2 regions of the Rossellomorea sp. ABR4_012 genome follow, and region 1 is predicted to be linked to the other one. Evidence: riboswitches for the same ligand, from Rfam matches in the RefSeq annotation. Region 1 holds a riboswitch; the other holds the start of a gene.
The links. Region 1 has a riboswitch for FMN ahead of ACXAFV_RS09230 (ECF transporter S component). Riboswitches for the same ligand answer to the same signal wherever they lie in the genome.
Positions count from the first base shown of each region.

Region 2: linked by a shared signal. The riboswitch ahead of ribD (bifunctional diaminohydroxyphosphoribosylaminopyrimidine deaminase/5-amino-6-(5-phosphoribosylamino)uracil reductase RibD) and the one ahead of ACXAFV_RS09230 (ECF transporter S component) in region 1 are both predicted to bind FMN.

Region 1 is NZ_JBSWVK010000001.1:1,886,527-1,891,870, reverse strand. Features, by position in the region: gene ACXAFV_RS09245 (RecQ family ATP-dependent DNA helicase) at 1-142, opposite strand, end outside; gene ACXAFV_RS09240 (YpbB family protein) at 120-1,190, opposite strand; gene ACXAFV_RS09235 (ferredoxin) at 1,418-1,666, shown strand; gene ACXAFV_RS09230 (ECF transporter S component) at 1,779-2,348, opposite strand; FMN riboswitch at 2,505-2,641, opposite strand; gene ACXAFV_RS09225 (peptidoglycan DD-metalloendopeptidase family protein) at 2,717-3,634, opposite strand; gene ACXAFV_RS09220 (hypothetical protein) at 3,856-5,088, opposite strand; gene sigX (RNA polymerase sigma factor SigX) at 5,060-5,344, opposite strand, start outside.
Region 2 is NZ_JBSWVK010000003.1:204,692-210,035, forward strand. Features, by position in the region: gene ACXAFV_RS14040 (hypothetical protein) at 11-193, shown strand; gene ACXAFV_RS14045 (hypothetical protein) at 194-388, shown strand; gene ACXAFV_RS14050 (hypothetical protein) at 821-1,027, shown strand; gene ACXAFV_RS14055 (hypothetical protein) at 1,039-1,251, shown strand; gene ACXAFV_RS14060 (RusA family crossover junction endodeoxyribonuclease) at 1,383-1,952, shown strand; gene ACXAFV_RS14065 (MerR family transcriptional regulator) at 2,018-2,218, shown strand; FMN riboswitch at 2,446-2,590, shown strand; gene ribD (bifunctional diaminohydroxyphosphoribosylaminopyrimidine deaminase/5-amino-6-(5-phosphoribosylamino)uracil reductase RibD) at 2,739-3,845, shown strand; gene ribE (riboflavin synthase) at 3,850-4,506, shown strand; gene ACXAFV_RS14080 (bifunctional 3,4-dihydroxy-2-butanone-4-phosphate synthase/GTP cyclohydrolase II) at 4,524-5,344, shown strand, end outside.

The DNA.
Region 1 (5,344 bases):
GAAAACATAATGATTTGCCGGTTCCCGTCGGAAGCATGGCCAATGTATCCCTTCCATTCAGAACGGATTCGATCACTTCTTTTTGCCCTCGTCTAAATGAAGAATAACCAAACCTCTTGTTAAGTTCTTGTTGGAGATTCATTTCTTTCACCAGCCTTTGCTATCGCGATCCTGATTTGAAAGTAAGTTAAATGGGGGAGCTTTTCCTTTATGGGTTTGAGTCTTTTCGTTCCGAGTCCCTCCATTACTGAAACTGCCTTTTGAAATTCATCGGCGTCAATAAAGCGCTCTGGATCAAAATGATCTTGCGTTAAGATGATCTCAATAAAATGATCTTCTATTGTATTGACTTTCAGTTTTCTGATACGTGCAATTTCCTCGATTGAAAAACCTTGATTATATAAATCGAATGTTTTGGCAGTCGAAATCGTCAAGTTCCTCTGCTGCTGACTCACAGTACTTAATGAAAGTAAAAGGGAGTATTTCTCTTTCTGTTGATCAACTTCCGATAATACCCCATGAAGTAAATTAAGAAATCTGAATCGATATTCCTCTCGAGGGAGATTCAATACCTCAGCGGTTTGAACTTCAGTCAAGCCGTAATCCTGGAAACCCGTTAATCGGTAAACGAGCAGAGAAGGATCTTCTTCTGCCTCCATCTCGCTTAATACACCATATAGCTCCCTGAATAGAGCAGGCGCAAGCAAGTCTTTATCTGAGACTCCCCTAAGAAATTTCTTGATCCATTCCTGAACATTTCTGCTGCGCTGAACAGGAAAATACGACGTTTCTTTATGTTTGGTATTAGAAACAACTTGTACAAGTAAATTCAATCTTCTCCAAAATACGATGCCTCGATCACCATATAACAATCCATTCATATGGTAAGGGAAAAATCCTGTTAATTGGTGCTGATTAATAGCCATTTCTCCTTTTTCGGTAACTTGTGCTTTGGACTCTTCATTCAATTCGATGAAATGTTCTTCTGCCAATTCATTGATTTTCTCATTAAAATAATCACGAGAGAGGTTAGGAAGCGACAGAAAAAAAGAATGTAATTGAAACAAATGCGCGTCTTGTATGGACTGAGACGATTTCTTTCCTTTTAGAATATGATAAACAGAGTAAATGGAACGTTCACCATTTAACTGCTTTAAACAATATACTATAACAAAGTTTAAATAGGTCATTGGATTGCCCCTCTGTTTTTGCAGGTTATTGTCAAATATTGTACCATGAAATTCAACTCTTTCGATGTTTTGTTTTATACAGATAGGATAAATATAATAAATAAAGGACCTAACTATTGAAATGTTCTTCGTTCCTCTATAAAATATAAATTAGGTTATTTTTCTAACTAATTTTATGTATAATGAATGATTGATTATATAGAAATTTTTTTCAGGAGGTTTTTTCGTTGCCAAAATATACAATCGTTGACAAAGATACATGTATAGCATGTGGAGCTTGTGGGGCTGCAGCTCCGGATATTTATGACTATGATGATGAAGGTATCGCATTTGTGACCCTTGATGATAACCAGGGTACTGTCGAAGTGCCGGATGTGCTTGAAGATGACATGATCGATGCATTTGAAGGTTGTCCGACAGATTCGATCAAAGTTGCAGACGAACCATTTGATGGAGACGCACTTAAATTTGAATAGTCCACATACTAAGAAGGCGATCGAAACCGGTCGCCTTTTTCATTTCGGATTTTCTGCATTTAAAAAAGCTCTGTCGGCAAAAGCTGACAGAGCTTTTCTTATCATATCAGTCTTAAGCTGCTCTGTTTACAGTAACCTGTTTTGTGAGCCAGCCCTGAAGACGAATAAACAATAATAAGAAGACCATGGTGACCAGGGCACCCTTTAGAATGTTAAAAGGCACGATCCCCGTAAGGATGATTCCTGCTGGAAGTTCAAAATTCATGAAATACTTGTAAGCAGGAAGCAGGACGAAATAATTCAGTATCCCCAGAGCTATGCTCATGACGACCGTTCCTGTAACCAAGCCCGCTAATAATCCCTTCTTGGATTGAAAACGGGAATAAACATAATAAGTCGGCAGAATCAGGAATACTCCTGCTGCGAAATTTGCAAAGTGTCCGATTGGAACACCAGTATCACTGCCTGTCATGACATAGTCGATGATATTTTTAAACAATTCAACAAGTATGCCGGCAAGCGGCCCTAAAGTAATGGTGGCAATCAATGCTGGTACATCACTGAAATCAACCATCAAAAATTTAGGGAATGGTGGTATTGGGAAGTTAAAAAGCATTAATACATACGAAATGGCACTTAACATACCGATTGTTACGAACGTACGTGTAGTCATTTTTTTCATTGCACTTCTCTCCCTTTGGAGATTCATCTCTCTAGAAGATCGTTCAGCCACGGCAGCACTTAAAAAACTCCCAGATCACATTAGCATCCCGGAGTTTGAAAAGGCGTATCCAAATAAACGTTCAGCTTCCCATTTTCTAAACGTTTTGGCTAGAACCTTCATCTTCTCCCATCCAGACTATACTGTCGGCTTTGGAATCACACCAAATCCTGCCTCTAAAGGCTCGCGGGCTTAGAAACAACATGTGTTTCATCACCGCCGGTAGGGAATTTCACCCTGCCCCGAAGACGAATCTTATTTTTTTATACACTATCATTATACATAAAAGAACGTCAATTTGAAAGGAAAACATTTCGAATTCGAAGTAATCACCTTTCCCTCTTTATCCTCAGCCTTTGGTGAGGGTAGATGATATCCTTCATTTTAAGACCGTTCAGTGCCAACAGTTCTGTCAGGTTCAAACTGTTTTTCACTGCGATCGAATGAAGTGTATCACCTGGTTTTACAATGTATTCTTCTTTTAATCGTTGAGGAATGATTAATCGTTGATCTACATTTACTTGTGAAGAACGCAGGTCATTTCGAGCTTTCAATTCTTCTAAAGTCAAACCATATTGCTTTGAAATTCCCCATAATGTTTCATTCTTTTTTACAGTATGTATGACATGCGGTTCTGTTACATTGTTACCCATGTGATCAGAGAATTGTTCAGGAACGTGCTTTACATTTACCGATGCTTCAAATGTTTGATAAGGATCCTGTTCCTTGGCAAAAACCAACTGACCGATTTCCCCATGCCCAAATATTTCAAAGGGATCGATGGCATTTAGTTTATCCAGAGTCCATTCCCCTTTGTGTACTTCAAAATGCAAATGAGCGCCCGTTGACCGGCCTGTACTTCCCACACTTCCGATCCGGTCACCCTGTAGTACATGTTGATTTTCGGACACTCCCCTATCATTTAGATGGGCATACACTGTTTCATATCCATTCTCATGAGAGATAAATACAACATGGCCATAACTCTCAGAATAATACGATTTACTCACTATTCCTCCTGCAGCCGCAAATACAGGGGAGCCAACCTCCCCCCCGATGTCCATTCCTTTATGATTACCTGAGCGCGTTCCATACAAATCTGTTATTACCCCTTCGACGGGAAAAATCCATCGACCTTCTGTTTCATTGGTCATGGCTTTCACTTCCTTGCCGGTAAGAAACATGATACTTACACAAAGAGCCAATAAAATAACAATCAAAAACCTTCTTACATAATCCAACAGCATGCTTGTCCTCCTTAAGATACCCCAGTAATCCGACATTCCAGCCTATACTAAAGCCAAAAATGACTACACTTAAAACTGTATGTACAACCTTCCAAAAATATGAAATGCAAAAAAATGCCTTCTGGTAGTTTACGTAGAATGGAGATAAATATACGTAGAAATGTCCACCCAATAAAAAAAGACCGAAATAGAATCGTCATTCCATTTCAGTCATTCATCGTCTATTCTTTCAAACTTTTTTTATTTGGACTTAGTGGTGTAGCCAGTGGTTTTGTAAAGGTGAACCCATTCCATTTTTCCTGTTCGATATTCTGGAACTGAACTTTTTCATAGCCGGAACTCTTCGCTGTGAGCAGGATTCCCTCAATGAATTCCTGAGCCGATTGAAAATTCATAGAATCTAAATCTACTTTCTCATTGAATTTGACGATGACCACATTTTCAAATTCTGTCACATCCATCGAAATACTTTCTGGTATCACGCTTGTAAATAGGTCGGATGGCGTTTCTTTCATTGCTTCTATCGATTGCTTTACATTTTTCCGGCTGATGGAACCCGGAACCAAATATCTGCCTTGTCCGTCAGGTGAATATATATAAAATGCATGGTGCAAAGCCTGGTCAAGAGGAATGGAGGATAATGGTCCATAATGGCTGAATTCAGGTGTACTTCCATCTTTATATTGAATTTTGATCTCCTTCACGCCTTTATCTTCAAAAGAATATAAAAGTGATTGATAAAAATTGGATTCAATTGCACTGCTTCCACTGTAAGGATGGTTATCCTCGAGGGTCAGCAGCACACTCTCCTTATTTTTACTGAGTGATAAATCCCCCTTGATCGGCAGGTAATCCTGAAAACCCCACTCAGTTTCCGGCAGACGGTTGGAGATGGTTTCATACTGTTCCACCCAGTCTGTCTGGTTTTGTTCCGCTACTGATATAACTGAAACAGGTACAGGTATTGCATCACCAGAAACAAGTCCATAAGAATAAAAGTCGTTATCAGCTACATCTTCCTCAAACACTGAAAGTCTTTCATGCTGCAGGCCTTTCTCAGGAACAGTAATCGATTCTTTATCCTCATCATTTCCTTCCGCCATTTTTAGTTGACTTTCCTCCTTGGAGTCCTGGGCTATGCCGGGATCGGATTCAATGGCGGGAGATTCCTTTGCGGTTTTTGCTTCACCACCTGAAGAATCAGTGGAATAAGCACCTTCCATCGCCGTGTCTTCACTGGATAGCTGGGAGATAAGTGCTGGCGATAACAGGACTACAATAAATAGTGCAGCAAGCGTCACAAGAGCAGGTACGTATCGACGCAGACTACTTGACGACTTATTGTCATTTTTCACTTTGGCATATATATAGGATGGATGGCGGTCATCTTTTATCTTGGGCAGCTGTTTAATCATCTCTTCGATGTCACGATCGTTCCATTCTGATTTTTTCAATGTCCTTCTCCTCCTTTCTTAAGCGCTGATTCATCTCTATTTTCAGCCATTTCAACGCTCTATGCTGTGTTGTCTTCACTTTACTTTCGGACCATTCCAATACTTCAGCTGCTTCTTTGATGGACAGTTCCTGCAGGTATCGCATGATGATGACCAGCCGGTAGTCTGTAGAACACTGCTTCAAACATTGATATAACACTTGTATTTCTTCATTGGCGACGACGATTTCCTCTGGCGGTGCTTCATCGGAAGGCAG
Region 2 (5,344 bases), on a different contig from region 1:
AGGGTTGATAGTGGTCAGTCACTTACCTTATAAGAACAAACTGATCTATATGCTGCAGACTAAATTAGGGTTAGAATTACAGGAAGATTTACATAAAGATATTGATTATGCGTTACATGATTATGGTAGGGAATGCGTAAAGGTAATTGAGGATGAGAAGTTGTATTGGAGAGATAAAGCGATAGGGGTGTGAGTGGATATTATGGAAAACCAAGTTAAATTAACTGACGATGAATTGTGTACTATTCAAACAGCTTTAGAATTGAATATTAGAGGTGTAGAAAAGTATGCAGAAGTTAATGGATATTCTGCATTAGATTTTCAAACAAAGAGTGCTTACAATGAAATGCAAAAACTTTACAAAAGATTAAATGAAGAATATTTTTAAATTAAAACGAAACAAATGTCCATTTAAAAGGGGAATTTTATTTGGAGAAGGGGTTGGTTAGAAGTGTGGAAAGTTTCTGATTATAAATGCAGAGAAAGAGACAATGGATGTGAGGTACAGATTGAAGAATTTTTTCTTCTTAGTAATACAGAGTCAGCAGAAGTTAAATGGGTAAATGAGTATGAGTTTTTACAACTTAAAAGTTTGGGATTGTTATCGTGAAAGAGGAAGTTATCACACTGTCAATGAGATGGGTGCTCAAGAAAAAGATACCAAGGACAACTTTTTCAGTTAACGTTCAGAAAGAAAGTGACAAAGCTATTTGTGTAAACACGACTCAACTAGAATCATTTTTCTATGCTGGGTGGCTACCTAAAAAGGAACTGATGAAGAGAATTCAAAAATAGATAATTCTAAATGAGGAGTGATCAAATGAAAACAGCATATGACTTGATGGATAGGTTTTATCAATTAGATCAATACTTAGTGGCTTTAAATTCAGCAAAGAGTTCATTAAGTACATATAATGAAGAATTTGGTGAAGGTAATCCAGAAGTGGGAATATTGGATCGACTATCTGTGGAGATATTAGAAGAAAGAGATGAGTTGGAAAAGAAGCTAAAGTCGATTGAAATATGAGGAGGAAACAAATGTACAAAAGTAATAGCGAATCAAACGACTTATTCATAGTCGCTAATGTGGATGAACAAGGTAATGTGATTAACTTTCCAATGGGTGGAGGTAGCAGCACAAAACCTTCTGTAAAAGCTCACATATCTCAAAAAAGTGCTGAAAGATCACGAAAATTCTTTCCTAACTCAAAAGTTGTAAAAGTTACTGGTTTTAAAGTAGTAAATGATTAATAGTAAAAAGTTTGTGAATTTCAAGACACTATAAACGTTGATTTAATAAGATTTCTAAAATTTATTCACAATCTTTTTTACGATGAAATACCAATTTTATTGTAAATAAACTAATGTAAAGGAGTGGTTAGTTGAGTAAGGAACTTAAACTCACACTAAATGAGATTCCTCCCTCTGTAAATCACTATATGGGATATAGAGGAGTCAGGAAAGGTAAAGGTTGCATGGTAATGGCATACACTAAACCTGAATCTAAACAGTTTCAGAAGTCATTTGAGAAGTATGCTAAGGAGCAGGTTAAACTTCAGAATTGGGACATAGAGAACACACGACATATTCATCATTACATGGATTGTATATTCTACTTTGATCGCACTGATAAGGACTCACAGAACTATTTTAAAGTGATGTGTGATGTTCTTAATGGTATAGCTTACATAGATGATAAAACCATTTTAACTCGTACTCATGAACAATACTATGATTCTAACAATCCACGTATTGAAATTGTCATTAGACCAGTTGAGTACAGAGGAATATTTAAATCAGAAATACATATGGATCAGTTTGAAGAAAAGTGCAAGGAATGTAAAAGGTTTAGTAGGAATTGCTCGATACTGAAAAAGGCTAAAGAAGGTCGAATTCAGGAAGAAATTAATGAGGATTATGAATGTGAGAAATTTAATCCGGTTAAGAAATAACACTTTTAATTGTTATAGGACAATCAGCAAGCTACATAGATAATTACTAAAAGGAGATGAATCAGATGGAAGGGACATTCTTTAACCGTAATGAAATTCCAGATACAATGACCCCAACGCATGTTCAAAAGGTATTGGGAATTGGTCGAAGACAGACATATGAAATGGTAGCTAATGATCCACCGTTTCATGTAGTCAAAGTGGGTAAACTTTATAAGATTTCAAAAAGGGCATTCTTTAATTGGTTTGATGGAGAGCAGGATTAATATCTTGCTCTTTTTTATTTGCAGTGATAATATTCAAATATCAGAAGTGACATACTAATAGTCCAGTGGTAGGTTTTTGGTAGGAATCACTCTTGGAACGGTAGGATATTGAAGGATATTAACCTACCACTAAAGATAATACCTTATCAAATACACCTACTAAAAAGCCTATTGAATAGGGCTTTAAAGGACATTAAAGTAAACTTCTGAATAATAATAATCGAATAGGTTTCCTTCGGGGCAGGGTGAAATTCCCTACCGGCGGTGATGAGCAGCATGCTCTCAGTCCGTGACCCGGCTGATCAAGGTCAGACGGTGGATTTGGTGTAATTCCAAAGCCGACAGTGAAAGTCTGGATGGGAGAAGGAACGGCAGTATTTTCTGATTAATTAGTAAAGGGCTCTCAGCAGAAATGGAGTATTCTGAAAATTATCATAAAATACGTTTATTTGTCATGCCAATCTCCCCAAGTAAATTTCGCTTGGGGTTTTTATTTTTATAAAGAGAGGAGGATGAAACGTTGAAACATCATGATTATATGGAACTGGCACTGAATATGGCCAAAGCCACTCAGGGACAAACAGCTCCGAATCCGGCAGTGGGTGCTGTTGTCGTGAACAATGGAGCCATTGTTGGCTTAGGCGCCCATTTAAAAGCAGGAGAAGGACATGCGGAGGTCCATGCCCTTAAAGCAGCTGGTGAAAAGGCGAAAGGAGCAGACATCTATGTCACTCTGGAACCCTGTGCTCACTATGGAAAGACACCGCCTTGTTCACAGCTCATTATTTCAAGTGGAATAAAAAGGGTATTCATTGCAAGCACAGATCCGAATCCATTGGTATCCGGTAAAGGGATAGAACAACTGCGTAACGCCGGAATACAAGTGCATGTTGGAGAGTGTCAGGCTGAAGCTTTGAAACTCAACAAGCATTTCTTTCATTTTATGAAATATAAAACACCATATGTAACGTTAAAAACTGCCGTCACTTTAGACGGTAAAACGGCTGCTCCTTCTGGAGACAGTAAATGGATCACTTCTGAAGAATCAAGGCTCGATGTCCACTATGATCGTCACCGGCATGACGCGATATTAGTTGGAGTCAACACCATTATCCGCGATAACCCGCACCTTACCACCCGTTTGCCCCAAGGTGGAAAAAACCCCATTCGAATTATTTTAGATAATCAATTAAGAACACCGTTAGAATCCAACGTTGTGAAAGATAACGGAAGTAAAACCATCATCATTACAAGTGAATCAGTAAAAGAAGAGGACAAAATTCCTTTCAGGGAAGCAGGATGTGAATTCATTACCCTGCCGTCAAGCCGCATCGATCTTCATCAAGTATTGAAGGAATTAGGGACAAGATCGATCCAATCGGTCTATGTAGAAGGCGGCTCAGCTGTTCATGGTTCCTTTCTTGAAGAAAATGTTTTTCAGGAACTCGTCATGTATATGGCACCTAAGCTTATAGGCGGAAAAAATGCTTTCACCAGCTTTGGAGGAAGCGGAGTATCTTCCATTACAGAAGGATTGGATATGAACATTGTTTCTATTGATTCTATTGGAGAAGATATCAAAATAGTGGCTGTCCCTAAGAAACAATCCAGAATGAAAGAAGGTTGATGAATTGTTTACGGGAATCATAGAGGAAATCGGTAAAATAGACCAAATAAAAAAATCAGCAGCATCAATGATACTTACCATTGCTGCGAAACAAATTCTAAAAGATGTCCATATCGGAGACAGCATAAGTGTGAACGGAGTATGTTTGACGGTAAAGTCCTTTACGGAAAATCAATTTCAAGTCGATGTGATGCCGGAAACATTTGAAGCGACAACCCTTAGGGACTTATCGGCAGGTTCACGTGTCAATCTGGAAAGAGCGATGGCTGCCGGCGGCCGATTTGGCGGACACTTTGTAAATGGTCATGTCGATGCAACAGGGACAGTAAAGAGACTCCAACAAGTCGAAAATGCTGTTTATGTTGAAATTTCAATTCCAACAGAACTTTCTCCTTATTTTATCATGAAAGGGTCCGTTGCGATTGATGGCACTTCTTTAACTGTATTTGGATTAAGTGATGATTCCATCACCGTTTCACTCATTCCACAAACGAGGGGAGATACGATTCTGGGTCAAAAGAAGACAGGGGACATGGTCAATGTGGAATGTGACGTCATGGCCAAATATTTCCATAGGTTTTACGAACAGGCACAGCGAACGAAAAGCAGCTCAAGTAATATCAGCTATGATTTTTTGAATCAACACGGTTTCGCTGACTAATGGAGGAGGAATTGAAGGTGTTTCATACGATCGAAGAAGCAATAGAAGACCTATATAACGGCAAGGTTGTCATCGTAGTCGATGATGAAAATCGTGAGAATGAGGGTGACTTTGTAGCTCTTGCCGAAAAAGCCACGCCCGAAGTCATAAATTTTATGGCTAAAGAAGGAAGAGGCTTGATTTGCGCTCCGATAACAGAGGAATTATCCAATCGATTAAAGCTTGCACCGATGACTGATGAAAATACAGATCCTCATGGAACGGCATTCACCATCAGTATCGATCACCGTTCATCCACGACAGGGATCAGTGCATTCGAACGGTCGGCCACCATCCAAGAGTTATTGAATCATTCGTCCCTTCCGGAAGACTTTAAACGTCCAGGACATGTATTCCCGCTTGTTGCGAAAAAGGGCGGTGTACTGAAAAGGGCAGGCCATACAGAAGCGGCCGTAGATCTCGCTGCTCTGGCAGGTGGAAAGCAGGCTGGTGTCATTTGTGAAATCATGAATGAAGACGGCACGATGGCAAGAGTACCTGAATTAATGAAGATTGCTGAGAAATGGGATTTGAAAATCATCACGATCGAAGATTTGATTCGCTACCGCCGGAAAAAAGAAAAGCTTGTTACGAGAGAAGTCGAAATCGAACTGCCAACTGAGTTCGGTCAATTCAAGGCAGTTGCATACACAGAAAACCTTACCGGCAAAGAACATATCGCCCTCGTTAAAGGGGAGTGGAAAGAAGATGAGGAAGTCCTCGTCAGAGTGCATTCAGAGTGCCTGACCGGAGATGTCTTCGGTTCAAACCGCTGCGACTGTGGTCCTCAGCTTGCCAC